One region of the Pseudomonas maumuensis genome, then DNA from elsewhere that is predicted to be linked to it. Evidence: predicted binding sites of a transcription regulator. Region 1 holds the regulator's gene; the other holds the start of a gene.

Region 1 (12,053 bases):
ATCTGCAACATGTCCATCGAGGCTGGCGCCCGTGTTGGGTTGGTGGCGGTCGACGACACCACCGTCGGCTATGTCGAGGGTCGTCCCTACGCACCGAAGGGTGCGCAGTGGACGCAGGCCGTCGAGGCCTGGAAAGGCCTGGTCTCCGATGCCGACGCGGTTTTCGACACCGTGGTCGAGCTCGACGCCGCCCAGATCAAGCCGCAGGTCAGCTGGGGTACCTCGCCTGAGATGGTCCTTGCCGTCGACCAGCGCGTGCCCGACCCGGCCGCCGAACCCGACCTGATCAAGCGCGGCTCGATCGAGCGCGCCCTCAAGTACATGGGCCTGGCCGCCAACCAGGCGATCACCGACATCCAGCTCGACCGCGTGTTCATCGGCTCATGCACCAACTCGCGCATCGAAGACCTGCGCGCCGCCGCCGAGATCGCCAAGGGCCGCAAGGTCGCCGCCAACGTCAAGCAGGCGCTGGTGGTGCCGGGTTCGGGCCTGGTCAAGGCCCAGGCCGAGCGCGAAGGGTTGGACAAGATTTTCCTCGAGGCCGGCTTCGAGTGGCGTGAACCGGGTTGCTCGATGTGCCTGGCGATGAACCCGGACCGCCTGGAAAGCGGCGAGCACTGCGCGTCCACCTCCAATCGCAACTTCGAGGGTCGCCAGGGCGCCGGTGGCCGTACCCACCTGGTCAGCCCGGCCATGGCCGCCGCCGCCGCGGTGACCGGCCACTTCATCGATGTCCGCGAGTTGATCCAAGGGAGCGCAGCATGAAAGCCTTTACCCAGCACACCGGCCTCGTCGCGCCATTGGATCGTGCCAACGTCGACACCGACCAGATCATTCCCAAGCAGTTCCTCAAGTCGATCAAGCGCACCGGCTTTGGCCCCAACCTGTTCGACGAGTGGCGCTACCTCGACGTCGGCCAGCCTTACCAGGACAACAGCAAGCGCCCGTTGAACCAGGACTTCGTGCTCAACCACGCGCGCTACCAAGGTGCCAGCGTGTTGCTGGCGCGGGAGAACTTCGGTTGCGGCTCGAGCCGCGAGCATGCGCCGTGGGCACTTGATGAGTACGGTTTCCGCAGCGTGATTGCGCCGAGCTTCGCCGACATCTTCTTCAACAACAGCTTCAAGAATGGCCTGTTGCCGATCATTCTCGACGCCGCTGAGGTCGACGAGCTGTTCAAACAGGTCGAGGCCAGCCCGGGCTACCAGTTGACCATCGACCTCGACGCCCAGGCCGTGACCCGCCCTGACGGCAAAGTGCTGAAGTTCGAGATCGACGCGTTCCGCAAGCACTGCCTGCTCAACGGCCTGGACGATATCGGCCTGACCCTGCAGGACAGCGACGCGATCAAGGTGTTCGAGGGCAAGCACCGCGCCAGCCAGCCGTGGTTGTTCCGCGATTGATCGAAGGCCTCATCACCACGCGTGGAAGCGGGCTTGCCCCGCGATGAGGCCCGTTGGACACTGAGTTTATCGGCGCGCCGACAGGGCGCGCCGCTTGATTGGATAGAGGAAAGCATGAGCAAGCAGATTCTGATTCTCCCAGGTGATGGCATCGGTCCGGAAATCATGGCCGAGGCGGTCAAGGTGCTGGAGCTGGCCAACGACAAGTTCCAGCTCGGCTTCAGCCTCACCCACGACGTGATCGGTGGCGCGGCCATCGACAAGCACGGCGTGCCGCTGGCAGACGAGACCCTGGAGCGCGCGCGCCAGGCCGATGCCGTGCTGCTGGGCGCCGTGGGTGGCCCGAAGTGGGACAAGATCGAGCGTGACATCCGCCCGGAGCGCGGCTTGCTGAAGATCCGTTCGCAACTGGGCCTGTTCGCCAACCTGCGGCCGGCCATCCTCTATCCGCAACTGGCCGACGCCTCGTCGCTCAAGCCAGAGATCGTCGCCGGCCTGAACATCCTCATCGTCCGCGAGCTGACCGGCGGCATCTACTTCGGCGCGCCACGCGGCCAGCGTGAGCTGGAAGGCGGCGAGCGCCAGGCTTACGACACCCTGCCATACAGCGAAAGCGAAGTGCGCCGCATCGCCCGCGTCGGCTTCGACATGGCCCGTGTGCGCGGCAAGAAGCTGTGCTCGGTGGACAAGGCCAACGTCCTGGCCTCCAGCCAGCTGTGGCGCGAAGTGGTCGAGGAAGTGGCCAAGGACTACCCGGACGTCGAGCTGAGCCACATGTACGTGGACAACGCCGCCATGCAGCTGGTGCGTGCGCCCAAGCAGTTCGACGTGGTGGTGACCGACAACATGTTCGGCGACATTTTGTCGGATGAGGCTTCCATGCTCACCGGTTCCATCGGCATGTTGCCATCGGCGTCGTTGGATGCGGCTAACAAGGGCATGTACGAGCCGTGCCACGGTTCGGCGCCGGACATCGCCGGGCAGGGCATCGCCAACCCGCTGGCGACCATCCTCTCGGTGTCGATGATGCTGCGCTACAGCTTCAACCAGACGGTCGCCGCCGAGGCCATCGAGCAGGCCGTGAGCCTGGTGCTGGACCAGGGCCTGCGTACTGGTGACATCTTCTCCGAAGGTTGCCGCAAGGTCGGTACGCAGGAAATGGGCGATGCAGTAGTCGCAGCGCTGCGGAATCTGTAATCTCTCTGGCCCGCCACCCAAAACTCCCGGTGGCGGCCCACTTTTAGCAAAGGTGTAGTTGCGATGAAACGTGTAGGTCTGATCGGTTGGCGTGGAATGGTCGGTTCGGTGCTCATGCAGCGGATGCTCGAAGAGCAGGACTTCGACCTGATCGAGCCGGTGTTCTTCACCACCTCCAATGTCGGTGGTCAGGGCCCTGCGGTGGGCAAGGACATTGCGCCGCTCAAGGATGCCTACAACATCGAAGAGCTCAAGACCCTCGACGTTATCCTGACCTGCCAGGGTGGCGACTACACCAACGAAGTGTTCCCCAAGCTGCGCGAAGCCGGCTGGCAGGGCTACTGGATCGACGCCGCCTCGTCCCTGCGCATGCAGGACGACGCGGTGATCATCCTCGACCCGGTCAACCGCAAGGTCATCGACCAGCAGCTGGATGCGGGCACCAAGAACTACATCGGCGGCAACTGCACTGTCAGTCTGATGCTGATGGGCCTGGGCGGCCTGTTCGAAGCCGGTCTGGTCGAGTGGATGAGCGCCATGACCTACCAGGCGGCGTCGGGTGCCGGCGCGCAGAACATGCGTGAGCTGATCAAGCAGATGGGCGGTATTCACGCGGCGGTCGCCGACGATCTGGCCAACCCGGCCAGCGCCATCCTCGACATCGACCGCAAGGTGGCCGAGGCCATGCGTGGCGAAGGCTTCCCGACCGACAACTTCGGCGTGCCGCTGGCCGGCAGCCTGATCCCGTGGATCGACAAGGAACTGCCGAACGGCCAGAGCCGCGAAGAGTGGAAAGCCCAGGCCGAGACCAACAAGATCCTCGGTCGCTTCAAGAGCCCGATCCCGGTCGACGGCATCTGCGTGCGTATCGGCGCCATGCGCTGCCACAGCCAGGCGCTGACCATCAAGTTGAACAAGGACGTGCCACTGGCGGATATCGAAGGCATGATCAGCCAGCACAACCCTTGGGTGAAGCTGGTGCCGAACCAGCGTGAGATCAGCATGCAGGAGCTGAGCCCGACACAGGTCACCGGAACCCTGAACGTACCGGTTGGGCGGCTGCGCAAGTTGAACATGGGATCGCAGTACCTGGGTGCCTTCACCGTCGGTGACCAGCTGCTGTGGGGGGCTGCCGAGCCGTTGCGGCGTATGCTGCGGATTCTGCTGGAGCGGTGATAGGTCTGGGTTGAGCCGGGCTGTCCAAGAACCCGCATCGCGAGAGTGATGCGGGTTTTTTGTTCGCGCCAGGTTTGTTGTTTTTTGGGGTATGCGGAATCCGAGCCCCTCAAAAATGCCTGTTCTCAGAAAAGTTGGAAAGCTTCTTGCAAAGGCAGCGCCAGTCGCCACGCAGGCGTCAAAGTTTTGCTTGAAGAGGAATCGCGGTGGATCGCACTCAGTTAATCAGCAGTGCCCGTAACAACCTGGCCGGTCTCGGTCGGGGCAATCTCGGTGTGCCGCTGCTCCTGCTGGTGATGCTGGCAATGATGATGTTGCCGATCCCGCCGTTCCTGCTCGACGTGTTCTTCACCTTCAACATCGCCCTGTCGATCGTGGTCCTGCTGGTCTGCGTGTATGCCTTGCGTCCGCTGGATTTCGCTGCCTTCCCGACCATTCTGCTGGTGGCGACCTTGCTGCGCCTGGCGCTCAACGTCGCTTCCACCCGCGTGGTCATGCTTCACGGCCAGGAAGGCCACGGCGCTGCGGGCAAGGTGATCCAGGCCTTCGGTGAAGTGGTGATCGGCGGCAACTACGTCGTCGGTGCGGTAGTGTTCGCCATCCTCATGATCATCAACTTCGTGGTGGTTACCAAGGGCGCCGGGCGCATTTCCGAGGTGAGCGCACGCTTCACCCTCGACGCCATGCCCGGCAAGCAGATGGCCATCGATGCCGACCTCAACGCCGGCCTGATCGACCAGGTCCAGGCCAAGGCCCGCCGTGCCGAGGTCGCCCAGGAGGCCGAGTTCTACGGTTCCATGGACGGTGCCAGCAAGTTCGTGCGCGGCGACGCCATTGCCGGTTTGCTGATTCTGTTCATCAACCTCATCGGCGGCATGCTCATCGGTATGCTGCAGCACAACATGACCTTCGCCGATGCCGGCAAGGTCTATGCCCTGTTGACCATCGGTGACGGTTTGGTGGCGCAGTTGCCATCGCTGTTGCTGTCCACCGCCGCTGCGATCATGGTTACCCGCGCCTCGGGCTCCGAGGACATGGGCAAGCTGATCAATCGGCAGATGTTCGATTCGCCCAAGGCCCTGGCCGTCTCTGCCGGTCTGATGATCGTCATGGGGTTGGTGCCGGGCATGCCTCATGTCGCCTTCCTCAGCCTCGGCGCCCTCGCCGGTGGCGGCGCCTATCTGGTCTGGAAGAAACAGCAGAAGGCCAAGGTCGTCGCCTTGCAGGAGGTGCAGCGTCAGCAGGACCTGCTGCCGTCACCGCAGCGCGCCATGGAAACCAAGGAGCTGGGCTGGGACGACGTCACTCCCATCGACATGATCGGCCTGGAAGTCGGCTACCGGCTGATTCCGCTGGTCGACCGCAACCAGGGTGGGCAGTTGCTGGCGCGGATCAAGGGCGTGCGCAAAAAGCTTTCCCAAGACCTGGGCTTCCTCATGCCCACCGTGCATATTCGCGACAACCTTGACCTGCAGCCCAGCGCCTATCGCCTGACGCTGATGGGCGTGATCCTGGCCGAAGCCGAGATCTACCCCGACCGGGAGCTGGCGATCAACCCCGGCCAGGTGTTCGGCACGCTCAACGGCATTGCCTCGCGAGACCCGGCGTTTGGCCTGGAGGCGGTATGGATCGATGTCGGCCAGCGCGCCCAGGCGCAATCGCTGGGCTATACGGTGGTGGACGCCAGTACCGTGGTCGCCACCCACCTGAACCAGATACTGCAGAAGCACTGCCACGAGCTGATCGGGCACGAGGAGGTGGTGCAATTGCTGCAGGTGCTGGCCAAGGTTTCGCCGAAACTGGCCGAAGAGGTGGTGCCGGGTGTCATTTCCTTGTCGGGTCTGCTTAAAGTTCTACAGGCATTGCTCGCCGAACAGGTGCCGGTGCGCGACATTCGCAGTATTGCCGAAGCCATCGCCAACAATGCGGCGAAGAGTCAAGATACCGCCGCGCTGGTGGCGCTGGTGCGCGTCGGATTGTCCCGCGCCATCGTGCAAAGCATTGTCGGCGTTGAGTCGGAGCTGCCTGTGATCACCCTTGAGCCAAGGTTGGAACAAATCTTGCTCAATAGTCTGCAAAGGGCCGGGCAAGGTCAGGAAGATGGTGTTCTTCTTGAGCCGAGCATGGCCGAAAAGCTTCAGCGTTCGTTGATCGAGGCAGCCCAGCGCCAGGAAATGCAGGGCCAGCCGGCCATACTTCTGGTTGCCGGCCCGATCCGTGCCATGCTGTCGCGCTTCGGCCGCCTGGCTGTACCGAATTTGCATGTTTTGGCGTATCAGGAAATACCTGACAACAAGCAAGTCACCATCGTTGCCACCGTGGGCCCCAACGGCTGAGGTAGTGGGTTATGCAAGTTAAGCGTTTTTTTGCCGCCGATATGCGTCAGGCCATGAAGCTGGTCCGTGATGAGCTCGGCTCCGACGCCGCCATCATCGGCAACCGGCGCATCGCCGGCGGTGTCGAGCTGACGGCTGCGCTGGACTACAAGCTGTCCGCCCTGGCCCCGCGCGTGCCCAACGCTGAGCTCGAAGACGAGCTGCGCAAGACGCAGTCGCGCATCGTCAACGCCCAGGCCGAGCTGAGCGGGCGTGGCGAAGCCAGCGAAGGCGGTAACCGGCAATTGTTCGCCGGGCAACCGCTGACCGCCTCGGAGCCGTTGATCGAGCCGCATGTCGATGAGCCCGCGCCGGTTGTCGCGCCTGCGTCGGCACCTGTTGATCCACGCCTGTTCGATGCCATGCGTTTTGAGTTGACCGGCTTGCGCGAGTTGCTGGAAGTCCAGCTCGGTTCGCTCGCCTGGAGCCAGCTGCAAGGCAGCAAGCCGCAGCAGGCCAACCTCTGGCGCCGGCTGCAGCGCCTTGGCCTTTCCGGTGGCTTGGCCCGCGAGCTGCTCGACCTCACCGCCGGCATCGAAGAACCACGTCATGCCTGGCGCATGGTCCTGGCGCACCTGGCGCGGATGATCGACGTGCCCGAGATCGAACCGATCGAAGAGGGCGGGGTGATCGCCATGGTCGGCCCGGCCGGCATGGGCAAGACCACCACGCTGGCCAAGCTGGCCGCGCGCTACGTGCTCAAGTACGGCGCGAACAACCTGGCGCTGGTGAGCATGGACAGCTTCCGCATCGGTGCCCAGGAGCAGCTCAAGACGCTGGGGCGTATCCTCAACGTGCCGGTCACCTATGTCGACCCGGGCGAGTCGCTGGCCCAGGCCCTGGAGCCGCTGCTGCGCAAGCGTGTGGTGCTGATCGACACCGCCGGCCTGCAGGCCAGCGACCCGGCGCTGCGCATGCAGCTCGAGACCCTGGCCGGGCGCGGCATCGCCGCGAAGAATTACCTGGTGCTGGCGACCACCAGCCAGAAGCAGGTGCTCACCGCCGCCTACCACAGCTACAAACGCTGTGGGCTGGCCGGTTGCATCCTGACCAAACTCGACGAAACGGCCTGTCTCGGTGAAGTGCTGAGCCTGGCTATCAGTCATGAGTTGCCGGTGGCCTATCTGACCGATGGGCCGCGCATTCCCGACGACCTGCAGCTACCGCGCAAGCACCAGTTGGTAAGCCGCGCTGTCAGTGTGCAATTGCAGGAAGAGCCCAGCGACGAGGCCATGGCCGACATGTTCGCTGATCTGTACCACAGCCCTGGCAAGCGCGCGGGTTGAGGGTGAATACTGTGCAAAGTACCTACATCATGGGGTTGCCCGGCCGGACCGTGGCCTTGAATGTTCAGCCCCTCATGTGGCCTGGGTCCAAGCGAGACAAGGTAAAGAACAGACATGGGTAGCATGCATCCCGTACAGGTGATCGCCGTGACCGGTGGCAAAGGTGGCGTCGGCAAGACTAACGTTTCAGTGAACCTGTCCCTGGCGCTGGCCGAGCTCGGCCGCCGGGTGATGTTGCTGGACGCCGACCTGGGCCTGGCCAATGTCGACGTTCTGCTGGGGCTCACGCCCAAGCGCACCCTCGCCGACGTGATCGAAGGCCGCTGCGAGTTGCGTGACGTACTGTTGCAGGGGCCTGGCGGTGTGCGCATCGTCCCGGCGGCCTCCGGCACGCAAAGCATGGTGCATCTGGCGCCCGCGCAGCACGCCGGCCTGATTCAGGCCTTCAGCGATATCGGCGACAATCTCGATGTGCTGGTGATCGACACGGCTGCGGGTATCGGTGACTCGGTGGTCAGCTTTGTTCGCGCCGCCCAGGAAGTGTTGCTGGTGGTGTGCGACGAGCCGACCTCGATCACCGACGCCTATGCGCTGATCAAGCTGCTCAACCGTGATTACGGGATGAATCGATTCCGTGTGCTGGCCAACATGGCCCAGAGCCCGCAGGAAGGCCGCAACCTTTTCGCCAAGTTGACCAAGGTCACGGACCGCTTCCTCGACGTCGCCCTACAATATGTCGGTGCCGTGCCTTACGACGAATGCGTGCGCAAGGCCGTGCAGAAGCAGCGGGCGGTCTATGAGGCCTTCCCTCGGTCCAAGTGTGCGCTGGCGTTCAAGGCCATCGCGCAGAAGGTCGATAGCTGGCCGCTGCCTGCCAACCCGCGTGGGCATCTGGAATTCTTTGTCGAGCGCCTGGTGCAACCCACCAGTGCAGGGCCGGTGCTATGAACGCGAGCGGTTTCAAGATGTACAGCAAGGCCGCCAAGGACGCGCAGTACGAGCTGATCGAGCGCTACGCGCCGTTGGTCAAGCGTATCGCCTACCACCTGCTGGCGCGCCTGCCGGCCAATGTCCAGGTCGAGGATCTGATCCAGGCCGGGATGATCGGCCTGCTGGAAGTGGCCAATAAATACGATGCCAGCAAGGGTGCCAGTTTCGAGACCTACGCCGGTATCCGCATCCGCGGCGCCATGCTCGACGAGGTGCGCAAGGGTGATTGGGCACCACGCTCGGTGCATCGCAACACGCGCATGGTCAGTGACGCGATCCGCTGTGTCGAAGCAAAGACGGGCCGTGACGCTAAAGATCACGAGGTTGCTGCCGAACTCCAATTGAGTCTCGATGATTACTACGGGATTCTGAATGACACCTTGGGCAGCCGCCTGTTCAGTTTCGACGACCTTTTGCAGGACGGCGAGCATGAAGGGCTGCACGAGGACGGAGCCAGCGGCCAGTTGGAGCCGGCGCGTGATCTGGAAGACGAGCGCTTCCAGGCTGCGCTGGCCGATGCGATCGCCAACCTGCCGGAGCGCGAACGCCTGGTCCTGGCGCTGTACTACGACGAAGAGTTGAACCTCAAGGAAATCGGTGAGGTGCTGGGGGTCAGCGAATCCCGTGTCAGCCAGTTGCACAGCCAGTGCGCCGCGCGTTTGCGTAGCCGCCTTGGGGAGTGGCGGGCACGTTGAACCCAGGTTCAGTGCAGTCGTTTTTTTGTAGTGCCGAATTGATTGAGCGCGCGCTCGGCGCCGAGCGCGTTAAAGACTGCTTGGAGGTCTAATTGAACAAAGACATGAAAATCCTCATCGTTGACGACTTTTCGACGATGCGGCGGATCATCAAGAACCTGTTGCGTGACCTGGGGTTCACCAACGTCAAGGAAGCTGATGACGGCAACACGGCACTGCCGATGCTCAACAGCGAGCCTTTTGACTTCCTGGTAACCGACTGGAACATGCCGGGCATGACCGGTATCGACCTGCTGCGCGCCGTTCGCGCCGACGAGCGTCTCAAGCACCTGCCGGTGTTGATGGTCACCGCAGAAGCCAAGCGTGAGCAGATCATCGAAGCGGCCCAGGCCGGCGTCAACGGCTATGTGGTCAAGCCTTTCACTGCTCTGGCGCTGAAAGAAAAGATCGAAAAGATCTTCGAACGCGTCAACGGCTGAGTCACGTCTGGGGGGCGCAATGGAGTCAACCAACAACTCTTTGGGTGAGTTCGAATCAACCCTGAAGAAGCATGCCCAGGAGCTGGTCGAGAGCCTCGAGCGCGGCCGCTTCGGTGAGGCGGTGCAGCTGATCCACCAACTGAACCAGACCCGCGACCGCGGGCTGTACCAGGAAGTCGGCAAGCTCACCCGCGAGCTGCACAGTGCGATCGTCAACTTCCAGATCGACCCGGCCATGCCGCAGGCCGAGGAAGTGTCGCAGATTACCGATGCCGCCGAGCGCCTCTCCTACGTGGTTCGCCTCACCGAAGGTGCGGCCAACCGCACCATGGACCTGGCGGAGGCATGCACCCCGGTGCTCAACGACCTTGCCAGCGAGGCCCAGAACCTTTCCGCCGACTGGCAGCGTTTCATGCGCCGCGAGGTGGCGGCGCCGGAATTCCGTGAGCTGGTCAAGCGCGTGGACAGTTTCCTGACGCATAGCGCCGAGGGTAATCAGAAGGTCGCGGGCCATATCAACGATATCGTCCTGGCCCAGGATTATCAGGATCTCACCGGCCAGGTGATCAAGCGGGTGACCACCTTGGTTACCGAAGTCGAAAGCAATCTGCTCAAGCTCGTGCTGATGGCAAGCCAGGTCGACCGTTTTGCCGGTATCGAACATGACCACCAGCAGCTGCGCGCTGAAAAAGATCAAGAAAAACATCCGACTCGGGGTGAAGGTCCGCAGATTCATGCCGATAAGCGTGAAGACGTCGTGTCCAGCCAGGACGATGTCGACGATCTGTTGTCCAGCCTGGGTTTTTAAGGAGCACGTTTAATGAGCTTCGGCGCCGATGAAGAAATCCTCCAGGATTTCCTGGTAGAAGCCGGCGAAATCCTCGAGCAACTGTCCGAGCAATTGGTCGAGCTGGAAAGCCGACCCGATGATGCGGACCTGCTCAATGCGATTTTCCGCGGTTTCCACACTGTAAAAGGGGGCGCCGGCTTCCTTCAGCTCAACGAGTTGGTGGAGTGCTGCCACATTGCCGAGAACGTGTTCGACATTCTGCGCAAGGGTGAGCGCCGGGTCGACGCGGAGCTGATGGACGTGGTGCTCGAAGCACTCGACACGGTCAACAGCATGTTCGGTCAGGTGCGTGAGCGCACCGACATCACGCCGGCCACGCCGGAACTGCTGGCTGCGCTGTCGCGTCTGGCCGAACCCGGTGGTGCCGAAGTGGCTGCCCCGGTGGAAGAGGTCGCCTCGGTCGACGAGGCCCCGGCCGCCGAGCCCGACATCACCGACACCGAGTTCGAGCAACTGCTCGATTCGCTCGATGCGGTCAAGGCCGAAGCTCAGGTTCATGAGCAGCTGCAGGGTGAACAGCTCAGCGCTGGCGGTGACGAGATTACCGACGCCGAATTCGAGTCGTTGCTCGACCAACTGCACGGCAAGGGCCAGTTTTCGCCCGATGCCGCTGCCAGTGTGCCTGCGGCCCCGGCCAGCGACGAGATCACCGACGACGAGTTCGAGTCGCTGCTCGATCAGTTGCATGGCAAAGGCACCTTCGCCGTCGACGCATTGCCTGGCGTCGCTGCGCCTGTAGCCAGCGCCGCACCCGCGGCGGCTGACGAGAGCATTACCGAACACGAATTCGAGGCGTTGCTCGACCAGTTGCACGGCAAGGGCAAGTTTTCTGGCGAAGCAGCTGTTGCCGCGGCGCCTGCCGCCGCCGTCGCAGCCGCCCCGGTCGCGGCCAAGGCCGAAGCCAAGCCGGTTGCCAAGCCTGCGCCGGCACCTGCGCCAGCCGCTGCCAAGCCTGCTGCCCCGGCCCGCGCGCCGGCGCCGGCTGCCGAAAAGCACGGCGCCAGCGAGGCGGAGACCACCGTACGGGTCGACACCGCGCGTCTGGACGAGATCATGAATATGGTCGGCGAACTGGTGCTGGTGCGTAACCGCCTGGTGCGCCTGGGGCTCAACAGCGGCGACGAGGCGATGTCCAAGGCCGTGTCCAACCTCGATGTGGTCACCGCCGACCTGCAGACCGCGGTCATGAAGACCCGCATGCAGCCGATCAAGAAAGTCTTCGGCCGCTTCCCGCGCCTGGTTCGCGACCTGGCCCGCCAGTTGAAGAAAGAGATCAACCTGGAACTGGTCGGCGAAGAGACCGACCTCGACAAGAACCTGGTCGAGGCCCTGGCCGACCCGTTGGTGCACTTGGTGCGCAACGCCGTCGACCATGGCGTCGAAATGCCCGACGAGCGCGAGGCTTCTGGCAAGTCGCGCATGGGCCGGGTGGTGCTGTCCGCCGAGCAGGAGGGCGACCACATCCTGCTGTCGATCTCCGACGACGGCAAGGGCATGGACCCGAGCATCCTGCGCGCCAAGGCCGTGGAAAAGGGCCTGATGGACAAGGATGCGGCCGATCGCCTGAGCGAGTCGGACTGCTACAACCTGATCTTCGCCCCG
Region 2 (12,053 bases), 2.4 Mb from region 1:
GTTGCCCGGCCAGCCATGGCGGCACAGCGACATGATCGAGGCGGAGTTGAAGCGAATCGAACCGCGCTTTTCATGCTCCATGCGCGAGATCAGTTCGTTCATCAACAGCGGGATGTCTTCCACCCGCTCACGCAATGGCGCCATCTCGATAGGGAACACGTTCAGCCGGTAATACAAATCCTCACGGAAAGTCCCGTCCTCGATCATGGTCTCCAGGTTCTTGTGCGTCGCGGCAATGATGCGCACATCGATGCTTTGGGTCTTGTTGCTACCGACCCGCTCGAAAGTACGCTCCTGCAGCACGCGCAATAGCTTGACCTGCATCGGCAGCGGCATGTCGCCGATCTCGTCGAGGAACAGGGTACCGCCGTTGGCCAGCTCGAAACGCCCAGCACGACTGGTGATCGCGCCGGTGAAGGCCCCCTTCTCGTGACCGAACAGCTCGCTCTCGAGCAGCTCCGCCGGGATCGCACCGCAGTTGACCGGCACGAACGGCGCTTCGCGGCGCTTGGAGTGGTAGTGCAGGTTACGCGCAACCACCTCCTTGCCGGTACCGGACTCACCAAGGATCAGCACGCTGGCGTCGGTGTCGGCCACCTGCTGCATCATCTGCCGCACATGCTGGATGGCACGGCTAGTACCCACCAGGCTGCGGAACAGATTGGGCTCGCGCTGGCGACCGCGCTCGCGAGCCTGGTCATACATTTCGCGGTAGACCTGGGCACGGTGCAGGGAGTCGAGCAACTGGCTGTAGCTCGGCGGCATCTCGAGATTGGAGAGCACGCGACGACGCAGGTCGTCGGGGAAGTCCGCGGAAGAAATTTCACCCAGAAGCAGAACCGGAAGGAACTCATCCCATCCGACCACTGTCTTAAGGAGCCCCAGCACACTGGCTGGGGCATTTACGGTCCCGATCAGGACACACAGCACTTCACGACTGGAAGACAAACCTTCGACCACCTGCTGCCAGTCCTGGCTGGAGCAAGAAAGGTTTTCTTCGCCGAGAAAATTCAGGACCACCGCCAGATCGCGGCGGCGTTCGCTGTCGTCATCGATCAGGAGAATCTTGGTTTCACGCCACATGCAATAGCAACTTCCCTAGTCATATCGGCGCCCGAAGGCATGCACGACATCATTCCGACTGAATGGTCAGTGTTCGGACGTCTGAATATCGAAAACAGCCACTAGTAAAGTCAAAAAGACCGAAGCAGTCAAATTTATGGCGCCTCTTACTCAGTTCGGTGCATCTTAACTGAATAAATGGTAAACCTTCGACGCATTCTTTGCTTGGTTGATCTGGGTCATTTCATCGGCGATGGCCTGCCGCTCACCGGTAGTGACGCTGACCAGCTCGCCATAGACCTGCAACAGCCCTTCCAACCGCTCCCTGACCAGCGCCTCGTCCAATGCCGGGGCACTGAGCATGTCGTCGATGCAGGCGCGGCAGGTTTCGTCGAGCCTGCCAATGGCTTCCCAGTCGCGCGCCCCCAAGGCCTGGAGCAGGGCATCACGGGTGTCGTCGAATCGTTGCAGCGCGCTATTCACCTTGCTCTCCCCTTCCCCGCCTCAGGCGGGCTGTTGCGCATCGGCAATTGCATCCCAGCCGGTCTTGACGGTGATCAGCAACTGCGCGACCTCGTCGATGATCGCCGGGTCGTTGTCGATGTTGGCCTGCATCAAGCGATTGGTCATGTAAGCGTAGAGACTGGACAACTGCTCGATGTAGGCAGGGTCTTCGCTCTTCTGCGCGTCGAGGCCGTCGTTAAGCCCGATGATGATGTCGATGGCCTTGCCGAGCATCAGACCTTTCTCGGCGATGTCGCCACGGGCCAGCGCACCTTTGGCCTGGGCCATGCGATCGAGCCCACCCTCCATCAGCATCTGCACCAAACGATGGGGCGTTGCTTCGGAAATCTGGGCATGGGAATTGACCTTCTGGTACTGACGAAGGGCTCTCATGGGATTCATCTTGCGACCTCGTGACGGGCAAAAACGGTAGGTTCGATAGTCCTTGTATCGGGCCGGCGGCGCAAAACTTTACCGACCGATGCATGAAGCCGGGCATCATGCCCGGACTTCACGCAACACTCACGGATTATTTGTCGCTCTTGGCGTTGTTCAACGCATTGAGCGTGCCCAGCACATTCTGCTGCTGCTGGCGCAACTGGGAGACCAGGGTATCCATGTTGTTGTACTTGTCCTGCAGGCTGACGCGCAGGGCTTCCATGCGGGTATCCAGCGTGTCCTGCTCGGTCTTGAGCTTGGTCAGGCTTTCGGACAAGGCCTTGGAGCGCTCGGCCAGGGTGCCGGTGCTGGCCTTGGCATAGGGCTCTGTGGCCTTCTGCAGACGCGCCAGCAGGCCATCCTTGCCATTGAAGATGCTGGTCAGGTCACCGGCGTTGGTAGCCGCCGCCTTGTCCCACTTCTTGTCGTCGAGACTGAGCGTACCGCCATCCTGGGACGAGGTTACACCAAAGGCGGCAAGCGACTTCATCGTGCCGTTGCCGGAAAGCGCGTTCATTTCTTCACGGATCGAAGACATCAATGCACGCATGGACGCATCACCCGTGAGCGTGGCGGCAGTCATGGTGCCGTCGGCATTCTTCGTCACTTTGGTCTCGGCGTTGACCGCCTTGATCAGCGCGTTGTAGGTGTCGATGAAACCTTTCAGACCCGACTTCAACGCGCTGGAGCTGGTGGTCAGCGACAGCGTGGTATTGAGGAACTCTTTGTTATCTTTGTCCTTGGGCGAAACACCCACCAGCTTGATATTCAGGCCGCTCACCGCGTCGCTGATATCGTTGCTCTTGGACTCCATGGAGATGCCATCGAGCTTGTACTTGGCATTCTGGGGCGGATCCACGACCGTGTACCCGGTGTCGATGCCCGAATTCCCCGACAGAGTGATATCGGAACCCACCCCCATCTTGTTGGAGGTGATCACCAGGCGCGAACCCGAGGCGTCGGTCAGTACGTTGGCACTCAGACCCGCAGTCCCGAACTGGCTGTTGATCGCTTCACGCACCTGCTGCAACGTGGCGCCCGGCGGGATACTCACGTCGTGGTTCTTGCCATTCTGGGTAATGGTCAGCTTGGTTGCCGTGCTACCGGGATTGACCACGCTATTAGCGCCACCGGCGTACACCTTGGTGGACACTTTGGACGCAGACGCCAACTGCTCCACCACCAGGTTGAACGAGCCAGTGGCCGCACCCGCACCTGCGGTAATGGTGGCGACTTTCTCGTCGGAAGACTTCAGCGCCAGACCACCGAAGCTGTTGTCGTTGGTCATGCTGGTCAGAGCACCACGGAAGGCATCCAGGGCCGCCTGGATCTTGCCGATCGAGGACAATGTGGTGGTTGCCTTCAGTGTCTGGGTATTGATCTGTGCCTGCTTCGGCGCCTTCTGCGCGTCCACCAGGGACTTCACAATCGCCTGGGTATCGATGCCCGATCCGATACCGCTGATAGTTGAACCTGCCATCATTGCTCTCCTTGTTCGGTAGCTGCCGGGTCCTTGACGACTACACGCCTCAAATGACCGACAGCAACAAAAATCATGCCAGCCTACACCTTGTCGTCAAACAACAGGCTGCCGGCTTCGCTGAGGCTTTGTGCCAGCTTCAGCGCGGTTTCCGACGGGAGTTGGCGGATCACATCACCGGATTCGGTGGCGATCACCTTGACCACTACCCGGCCGGTGGAATCATCGATTGAAAAATCCAGCTTGCGCTGGCTCGATTGGACGAAATCACGGATATCGCCAACCGCCTTCTCCAGGTCTTCGCGGGTGTGCGGCTTGTCATCGGCAGCCACGGTTTCCGGCACCTTGGCAGGCACCAGCGGGTCCTTGGCAGTCGCCACTGCCTGAGGCAGCACCGGAGGATACACCTGGTTCAGCTTGACACTCATGTCCATGCTTCGAACTCCTCATGTCAAAAAAGCGAAAGGGCACGTAAACGCGCCCTTCCACCTCTTACTCAGGCGCCTGAATTACTGAAGCAGTTTCAGGACCGAGGAAGGCAGCTGGTTAGCCTGCGACAGGATCGCAGTCGAAGCCTGCTGCAGGGTCTGCTGCTTGGTCAGCTCTGCAGTTTCCGAAGCGAAGTCCACGTCCTGCACGGTGGAACGGGCAGCGGTGGAGTTCTTCTGGATGTTCTGCAGGTTGTCGACGGTGGTGGTCAGACGGTTCTGGGTAGCACCCAGGCCCGAACGGACGCTGTCGATCGAACCGATGGCCTTGTCGATAACGGCCAGGGCGTTCTGGGCCTTGGTGGCGTCGGTGACGTCGGTGTTGGCGATGGTGGTCTTGACCGACGAAGCGTCGGTACCGGCGTCGAACAGGCCGGTAACACCAGCGCCGCTCAGAGCGTAGCCCTTGGCCGAGTCCAGGTTCACAGCGCCAGTGGCGATCAGGCCGTCAGCCAGAGCGACGCCAGCACCGTAGGCGCCCGAGCCGTCCTTGGTTGCAATAGTGATGGTACCGGCAGCGGTGGAGTTGGCGAACGAGATGTTCTCACCGGTGTCGGACTTGACCGACAGGGTGCCTTTGGCTTCGTCGTAGTTGACGCTGATGCCCAGTTTGGCAGCGTTCGACTTCAGCTGGTCAGCCAGGTTGGCGGTGTCTTTGACGCCGACGAACTTGGTGGTCTGGCCGCCAACGGTCATGTCGAAGGTAGCAGGAGCGGTAGCAGCACCGGCGCCGACAACGAACTGAGCTTCGGTGCTGGCGGTAGCGCTCAGGCCACCAATGGAACCGTTCAGCTGGCTGGCGATGGTCTTGGCGGAAGCGCCAGCAGCGATGGTGACCGCAGCGGTCTGGCCGTTACCGGTTACGTTGACCAGGCCACCGGCAACACCGGTGTTGCTTGGAGCAACGCCCATGCTCTTGACCTGCTGGGAACCGATGTTGCTGGCAGCAACGTTTTCCAGGGTCAGGTTGATGGTTTCGTTGGCGTTGGCGCCGACCTGGATGGCCTTGGTGCCGTAGGAACCGTCCAGCAGCTTCTGGCCACCAAAGGTGGTGGTGGTGGAGATACGGTTCAGTTCGGCAGTCAGAGCCTGGTATTCGTCGTTGTTCGACTTACGGTCGTCGGCGCTCAGGGAGCCAGTGGCCGAGGACAGTGCCAGGGTACGCATTTTCTGCAGGATGTCGGTCGAAGCCTGCATCGCGCCTTCGGCGGTCTGGGCGATCGAGATACCGTCGTTGGCGTTCTTGACTGCCTGGCCCAGGCCGTTGATCTGGCTGGTCAGACGGTTGGCGATCTGCAGGCCGGCAGCGTCGTCTTTGGCGCTGTTGATGCGCAGGCCGGAAGACAGGCGCTGCATCGAAGTGGTCTGGGCGGTGCTGGCCTTGTTCAGGTTAACCTGAGTAGTAACCGAAGCAATGTTGGTGTTTACAGTTAAAGCCATGACGAAATCCTCGTTGGATGGGTACTGCGGCTTCCGGCCCTGGCATCCGCCGGGTATGGCCTAGAGAACCTTCGTAATGTTTATCGTCGTCTGCGTGGGTTGCTTGAGGGCATTTTCGAAAAAAAAATGCCATCACCCAGCCACCCCCATAAAATCAGGGGTTTATCGATTCGGCGACGGACGATCGGGGCCTGCTGTACAGGCCATCGCGGGGCAAACCCGCCCCCTTCCATAGGGACCACTCCAACCCTTTTGCGCATAAAAAAACGCCTGGCGGAATACGCCAGGCGTTTTTTTCGAGACCGCCTCGAATCAGTCGCGATAGATAATTGCCGAACCCCAGGACAACCCCACACCGAAACCACTGATGGCCACACGCCGCCAGCTGCTATCGAACATGTGCTTCTGCAGCAGCAGCGGCACGCTGGAGGACACGGTATTACCGGTCTCGAGCATGTCCTTGACGAACTTCTCCGGATGCTGCTCCTCGAAGCGTCGCGCCACGGCATCGACGATCGCCGCACTGCCCTGGTGAATGCAGAACGCATCGATGTCCGAGGACTGCAGGCCGCTGGCCGCGAGCAATTCATGCAGGTGCGCCGGCACCTTGACCAGCGCGAAGTTGAATACCTGGCGACCGTTCATGAAGAAGGTGCCATCACTGACCTTCAGGTGCTCGGCACCCGAGCCGTCGGTACCGAAACGCGCCTCACCCAACTGCCAGACGGCATTTTCGCCCATCCAGGTGGCGGTGGCGGCATCGCCGAACAACATGGTGGTGTTACGGTCTTCCGGATCGACGATCTTCGAATACGGGTCGGCAGTGATCAGCAGGCCGTTTTTCAACCCCGCCGCCTGCATGAAACCCTTGATGGCGTAAAGGCCATAGACATAACCGGAGCAGCCCAGCGACACATCGAAGGCCGCCACGCGAGTCGACAGACCCAGCTTGTTCTGGACGATCGCCGCGGTGTGCGGCAAGCCCTCTTCGTCACCGTTCTGGGTGACCACGATCAGCACATCGATCGCCTGCGGATCCAGCTCCGGGTTGTTGGCGAACAGTGCCCGGGCCGCCTCGACACAAAGGTCGGACGTCTCCTGCTCCTCGGCCTTGCGCGGCAGGAAAGAGGCGCCGATCTTGCCGAACATGAACTCTTCGTCCTTGCCGAACTTCGCACCCTGGACGTAGTTGTCCAGGCCAGCGGTGGGCACATAACTCGCGATGCTTTTGATGCCAATCATTCTGGCTTCCCAATGAAAACAGCCAAAGACCGCCACTCGATGAATTGAGGGCGCCACCTACCGGGTCGAGGGCCATAGGCCTCGGCCAGGCCGACATCTGGCCTGCCCTTCTGCGCACCGGTAACAAAATGCTGCAGCAGCTGCCGCATAGAATACAAGGAAGATGCACGATTTGACTCATTAGTCACAGTCAATTATCGCGGAGCTCGTCTCGCGGCAGCGGGCCAGACACGAAAAAGCCCCGGCAGCGAGGCGCTGGCCGGGGCTTTTTCGTGAGCGCGCACTCAGAGCTTGTTGAACAGGCTCAGCTGCGAGATACGCGAGAAGGCCAACTGAGAAGCTTCGAGCATGGCCTGCTGCAGCGTCAGCATGATCGACGCCTCGGCCATATCGGTGTTACCGATAGCGTCCTGGGTAACCTTGTTGGCCGTGGTCAGGCTGGTGTTTTCCTGGCGCTGGATATCGATCGAGTTGCCGCGCGCACCGATGGAACCTCGAGTGATATCCACCTGCTCGCGGGCACTGGCGAGATTGGCCACCGCCGAGGCGACGGCGTTTTTGATCGCGATGTTGTCGCCCGCGGTGCCAGGTGGCGCATCCAACGCCGAACGCAGCTGGCTGAGGGTTTCCAGCACGCTCTGGTTCTGATGGTTGTTCGCGTTGACGGCGAACTGGTCACCCGCCTGCGGCGTGCCAGACACCTGGTAAGTCACACCCGCCACCGTCAGCGACGGCGCGGTGAAGGTCCCGCTGCCTACCGGCTTGCTGTCGGCAGTCAAAGGCTGGGCATAGAACTCGTAAGTGTTGGCACCGGTAAACTTGATCACCGCGCCATTACTTGGGAAGGTGCTGCGGTAAGCTGCCTGGTCGGTCACGGCACTGCTGGTGACCTGCGCGCTGGAGGGGTTGCCGGCGCCACGCACGGTGGTCAGCGAATCGGGACGGGCCTGCACACTGAACTCACGACCGGCGAAGACGGCATTGGCGTCATCACCTTCTTTCAGCGATGCCGTGATTTCGAACTCGACTCCACGCAAGGCGATGCGGTTTCCCCCCTCGGCCTTGCTGTCGAAAGTGCCATTGGTCGGCGTCTCGGCGGTGATGTCGTTGCCCAGCGCATCGGTCACCGTGTACTGGGTGGCGCTGGTGAAGGTGATCTTGTACGGCTGGCCTGCGGTGAAGCTGCTGTTGAAGCTGTTGTTCGAGGTCAGCAACCCCGGCGAAAGCGCGACCTTGCCGTCATCAACCGGCGGCGCCACCAGGCTGGACTCGGTACGGCTCTTGTTCTTGGCCGAATCGAAGATACTGAAACCCGTGTCGTTGGTAGCCAGGCTCAAGGTGTCGGAGACCTGCAGGCTCAGCTGGGTCTGGTCGCCCTGGTAGCTGTAGCTGCCATCGGCATTACGCACATAGGGTGGCGACGAGGTCTTGGTGCCACCGAACATGTAGTCGCCATTGGCATCGCGCGAGTTGAGCAGGCCGAAGATATTGGCCTCGATCTCTTTCAGTTCGCTGCTGATGGAAACCCGATCGGCGTCGGTCACACCAGCGCCACCAGCACGCAGGGCCAGCTCGCTGGCGCGCTGCATGGCCTCGTTGATGGTGGCCAGCACGCTCTCTTCCTGCAGCAGCGAGTTGTTCACCGTGGTCATGTTGCCGTCGTACTGTTTGAGCAGCGCCTGCTGCTGTTGCAGCAGCAACAGGCGTGCAGCGCCGACCGGATCGTCGGCGGCGGTCTGGATGCGCACACCGGTGTCGATCTGCGTCTTGCTCTTCATCAAGTCAGCGAAGTTCTTGGTGTAGCTACTGGCGCTCGACTCATAGAACTGAGCAGTGGAAATACGCACGATGGCTACTCCTTAAAGGGCGTTGATCAGAATGCTGAAGGTTTCCTGCGCCGCCTTGATGATCTGCGACGACGCGGTGTAGTAGTGCTGGAACTTGATCAGGTTGGCCGCCTCATCGTCCAGGTTGACACCGGAAACCCCATTGCGACTTTCCTTGGCCGAATTGAGCACGGCCGTGGTCGCAATGGTATCGATTTTGGCCTGGTTGGCCTTGGCGCCGACGCGCTCGACCAGCGAGGCGTAGGACGATGTGAAGCTGGTACCGCCACCGGAGTTCACACCGACCGTGGATTTGGTCTGCAGCCCCAGCAGCGCCTGGGCGTTACGGTTGTCGGCCTTGCCGTCGGCGTTGAAGCCAAAGCTGAAACTGTCGTTGGCGGCCGGGCTGCCGCCCACCGTGGTCTCGACACTGAACTTACGCGGATTGCCGCTGCCATCGAGGATCGGCGCGCCGGTGGCATCACGCATCGGCACGTTGATGGTCAGCTTGTTGTCCTGACCGGGCACGATGGTGCCGGTACCGATCGAGTTGCCCTTGGCATCGAAAATCTCATAGGCCTGCGTGCCACCGCTGGCCGCCTGGAACACCATGCGCACCGGCATCGAGTGCTTGATTGAGTCCTGGATCAGCGCGGTGTCGGCACCACCGTAGATATTCAGGTTGGTACCGAGATTCGGCGGGGTGATAGTGCCGCTGCCGGTATTGCCGCTGCCGACGATGCCATTGATCGGGCCGGCGAACGCCAGCTTGTTGGCGTCCGTGAGGGTAGTATTGATCGACGCCGCCGCCGTGCGCGTCGGAATCACCTTGAAGCTGTCACCAGCGGCAAGACCGCCACCATTGAGCTTGAGGGTGAAGCCGTCGATCACCGGCGGGGGCGTGGTGGTCAAGTCGAAGTTGCCCATGTCGGTGCCGTCGGAGCGACGCACGCTGTACTGGTTGGGGCCGGTGAACTTGACCTCATAGTCGTAGGTGGTCAGCGCGCCACTGTTGGCGATGGTCACATCAAGATTGCCGGAACCTGCGCTGTTCCCCTCGGAAGCCAGGCTGCGCTGGCTGATCGCCGCAGCGCTGTTGATGCTGGAAAACAGCGCGCTGCCGAACTGTCCATTGGCATCCAGGCCCTGACCCAACTGGCTGTTGATGCTGTCAGCCACCACCAGGGCTACACGACCCAGCTCGTTCATCGACGGATTGAGCACATCCTGGCGGTAACGCAGCAGGCCGCCGATCTGCCCACCGGTGACCACCGAAGTGACGTCCGAGGAGAAGGTCGGATAGTTGATCTGCAGGCTGTACTGGCTCTTGTCCGTGGCACTCGGCACCGCGGTCAGGGTATTGGCGCGGTTGCCGGTGACCAGCGATTGGCCATTGCCCAGATACACGTCGTAGTTGCCGTCGCGCTCCTGCACCGTGACGCCGACCAGCTCATTGAGCTGACGAACCGCTTCGCTGCGCGCATCCAGCAGGTTGTTCGGCGAGGCGCCGGATGCCGACAGCTGGGTAATCTGCTTGTTCAGGTCAGCGATGCTCGACGTCAGCTTGTTGACCTGGCCTGACAGCGTATCCAGCTGGCTGTTGATGCTGTCGTTCTGCTTGTTCATCTCGCTGGAGATGGCGTTGAAGCGATTGCTCAGGGTCTGTGCCTGGGTCAGCAGCAGCTGGCGGGAGGCCACATCACCCGGCTTGGCCGAAGCGGTCTGCAGCGCCGAGAAGAACGCGGTCAGTACCGAGCTGATACCCGTGCTGCTTTCGGCCAGCAGCTTGTCGATACCCGTGATCTGATCCTGGAACGCCGCCGCGTCGGTGTTGAGCGAGGTGGCGGTCTGCAGTTGATTGTCCAGGTAGGCGTTGTAGATGCGCCGCACATCCTGCAGCGTCGTGCCGGTACCGACGAAACCGACACCGATATTGTGCGAGGCGCCCGTGCCCTGGATGATCTGCTGCCGAGAATAGCCAGAGACCGCTGCGTTGGCGATGTTGTTACCCGTGATGGCCAACGCGGTCTGGCTGGCGTTCAGGCCGGAGAGCCCGATCGAGATCAGAGACATGCTTCAATCCTTATAGATTCGTGTTAGTGCCGGCCATGGCGTATTCCTGGGTCGGCTGCAGTTGCCGGGCAATGCTGATGATCTTGCGGGCGTAGTCCGGATCGGTCGCGTAGCCAGCCTTCTGCAGCTCTCTTGCAAACTGTTCTGGGTTATCGGCGGCGCCGACGGCATCTTTATAGCGGTTGTTGTTCTGCAGCAGGCTGACCAGGTCGTGGAAGCTGTCTTGGTAGGAGCCGTAGGAGCGGAACGCCGCGGTTTCCTTGACGAACTGACCACCACGGAACTCGCTGGTGATCGCCCGCGCCTCGCCACCCTGCCAGTTACCGGTGGCCTTGATGCCGAACAGGTTGTGGCTGCTGCTACCGTCGGGGTTGCGCATGACCGACTTGCCCCAACCGGTTTCCAGCGCGGCCTGGGCCACCAGGTAGCGTGGGTCGATACCGATGCGCTTGGCCGCCTGTTCGGCCATCGGCAGCATGGTGGCGACGAACGCGTCGCTATCGCTGAAAGCCTTGTTCGGTGCCAGCGGCGGCTGGGCGACGGCCCGGCCGAGAATACGCATGCCCTCGCGCGGCGCGGCAAAGGCCTGGGCTGGCTGCCAATCGCCGCGAGCAACGCCGGCGAGCGAAGGGCCATTATGAGCGGGCACAGCCGTGTCGCCGCCATTTGCGCCGGCAACGGCGGCTGGCGGTACGATGCCCGCCAACAAACGGTCGGTCAGCTTGCCCGGCAACGCCAGACGACGCGAATTGAGCGCCGCCACATCGTTGCGCCCGGCCACAGGCTGCTCGGCACGCACAGGGTTGGCCATACGACTGCCCCACAATGCAGGAGCAGCAACGTCGGTTCGTGGGAACGGGCTGTTGTTGACGCTCGCCTTGTTCTTGCTCAACTGGCGCACCAACACGTCCTGCAGACCGATACCACCGCCTTGGCGGGACATGCTCACCGCCAACTGCTGGTCGTACATGTCACGGTATTGCTTGACCGTATCGCTGTTCATCGGACTGTCTTCATCGGCCATCACATCGGTGGCCTTGCGCGATGCCTTGAGCATCTCGCTGACGAACAGCGACTCGAACTCCTGGGCCACCTTGCGGATATTGCCCTCACTGTCACGATCGCCATGCTTGAGCGAACCCAGGCGATTGAGGTCGGTGAAGGCTCCACTGTCGGCGGCACCGGAAATCAGGCTTTTCGGATTCATCCCTGGCGTCCTCAGATCACGATCAGGTCGGCCTGCAACGCGCCGGCCTGCTTCAGGGCTTCGAGAATCGCCATCAGGTCGCTCGGTGCCGCGCCAACCTGGTTCACCGCACGAACGATCTCATCCAGCGTGGTACCCGGGCCGAACTTGAACATCGGCTTGGCTTCCTGCTCGGCGTTGACCCGCGAGCGCGGCACCACCGCAGTCTGACCATTGGAGAACGGCCCCGGCTGGCTGACGATCGGGTCTTCGGTAATGGTCACGGTCAAACTGCCGTGGGTCACCGCCGCTGG

What was found. The regulator FliA, encoded in region 1, starts transcription of late flagellar genes. The targets are predictions, from matches to a motif close to CTAAAGTTTNNNNNNNNNNNGCCGNTAA.
Region 2: KSS90_RS08025 (flagellin N-terminal helical domain-containing protein) is a predicted target of FliA. The motif match lies at 5,493-5,520, and genes of this name have one in related genera.

The regions. Positions count from the first base shown of each region.
Region 1 is NZ_CP077077.1:4,106,907-4,118,959, reverse strand. It holds gene leuC (3-isopropylmalate dehydratase large subunit) at 1-765, shown strand, start outside; gene leuD (3-isopropylmalate dehydratase small subunit) at 762-1,403, shown strand; gene leuB (3-isopropylmalate dehydrogenase) at 1,518-2,600, shown strand; gene asd (aspartate-semialdehyde dehydrogenase) at 2,664-3,776, shown strand; gene flhA (flagellar biosynthesis protein FlhA) at 3,983-6,112, shown strand; gene flhF (flagellar biosynthesis GTPase FlhF) at 6,124-7,437, shown strand; gene fleN (flagellar synthesis regulator FleN) at 7,552-8,385, shown strand; gene fliA (RNA polymerase sigma factor FliA) at 8,382-9,122, shown strand; gene KSS90_RS18315 (chemotaxis response regulator CheY) at 9,227-9,601, shown strand; gene KSS90_RS18310 (protein phosphatase CheZ) at 9,621-10,409, shown strand; gene KSS90_RS18305 (chemotaxis protein CheA) at 10,422-12,053, shown strand, end outside.
Region 2 is NZ_CP077077.1:1,730,466-1,742,518, reverse strand. It holds gene fleQ (transcriptional regulator FleQ) at 1-1,083, opposite strand, end outside; gene fliT (flagellar protein FliT) at 1,249-1,545, opposite strand; gene fliS (flagellar export chaperone FliS) at 1,567-1,968, opposite strand; gene fliD (flagellar filament capping protein FliD) at 2,096-3,484, opposite strand; gene KSS90_RS08030 (flagellar protein FlaG) at 3,568-3,918, opposite strand; gene KSS90_RS08025 (flagellin N-terminal helical domain-containing protein) at 3,994-5,412, opposite strand; gene KSS90_RS08020 (ketoacyl-ACP synthase III) at 5,725-6,654, opposite strand; gene KSS90_RS08015 (flagellar hook-associated protein 3) at 6,939-8,501, opposite strand; gene flgK (flagellar hook-associated protein FlgK) at 8,514-10,553, opposite strand; gene flgJ (flagellar assembly peptidoglycan hydrolase FlgJ) at 10,564-11,760, opposite strand; gene KSS90_RS08000 (flagellar basal body P-ring protein FlgI) at 11,772-12,053, opposite strand, start outside.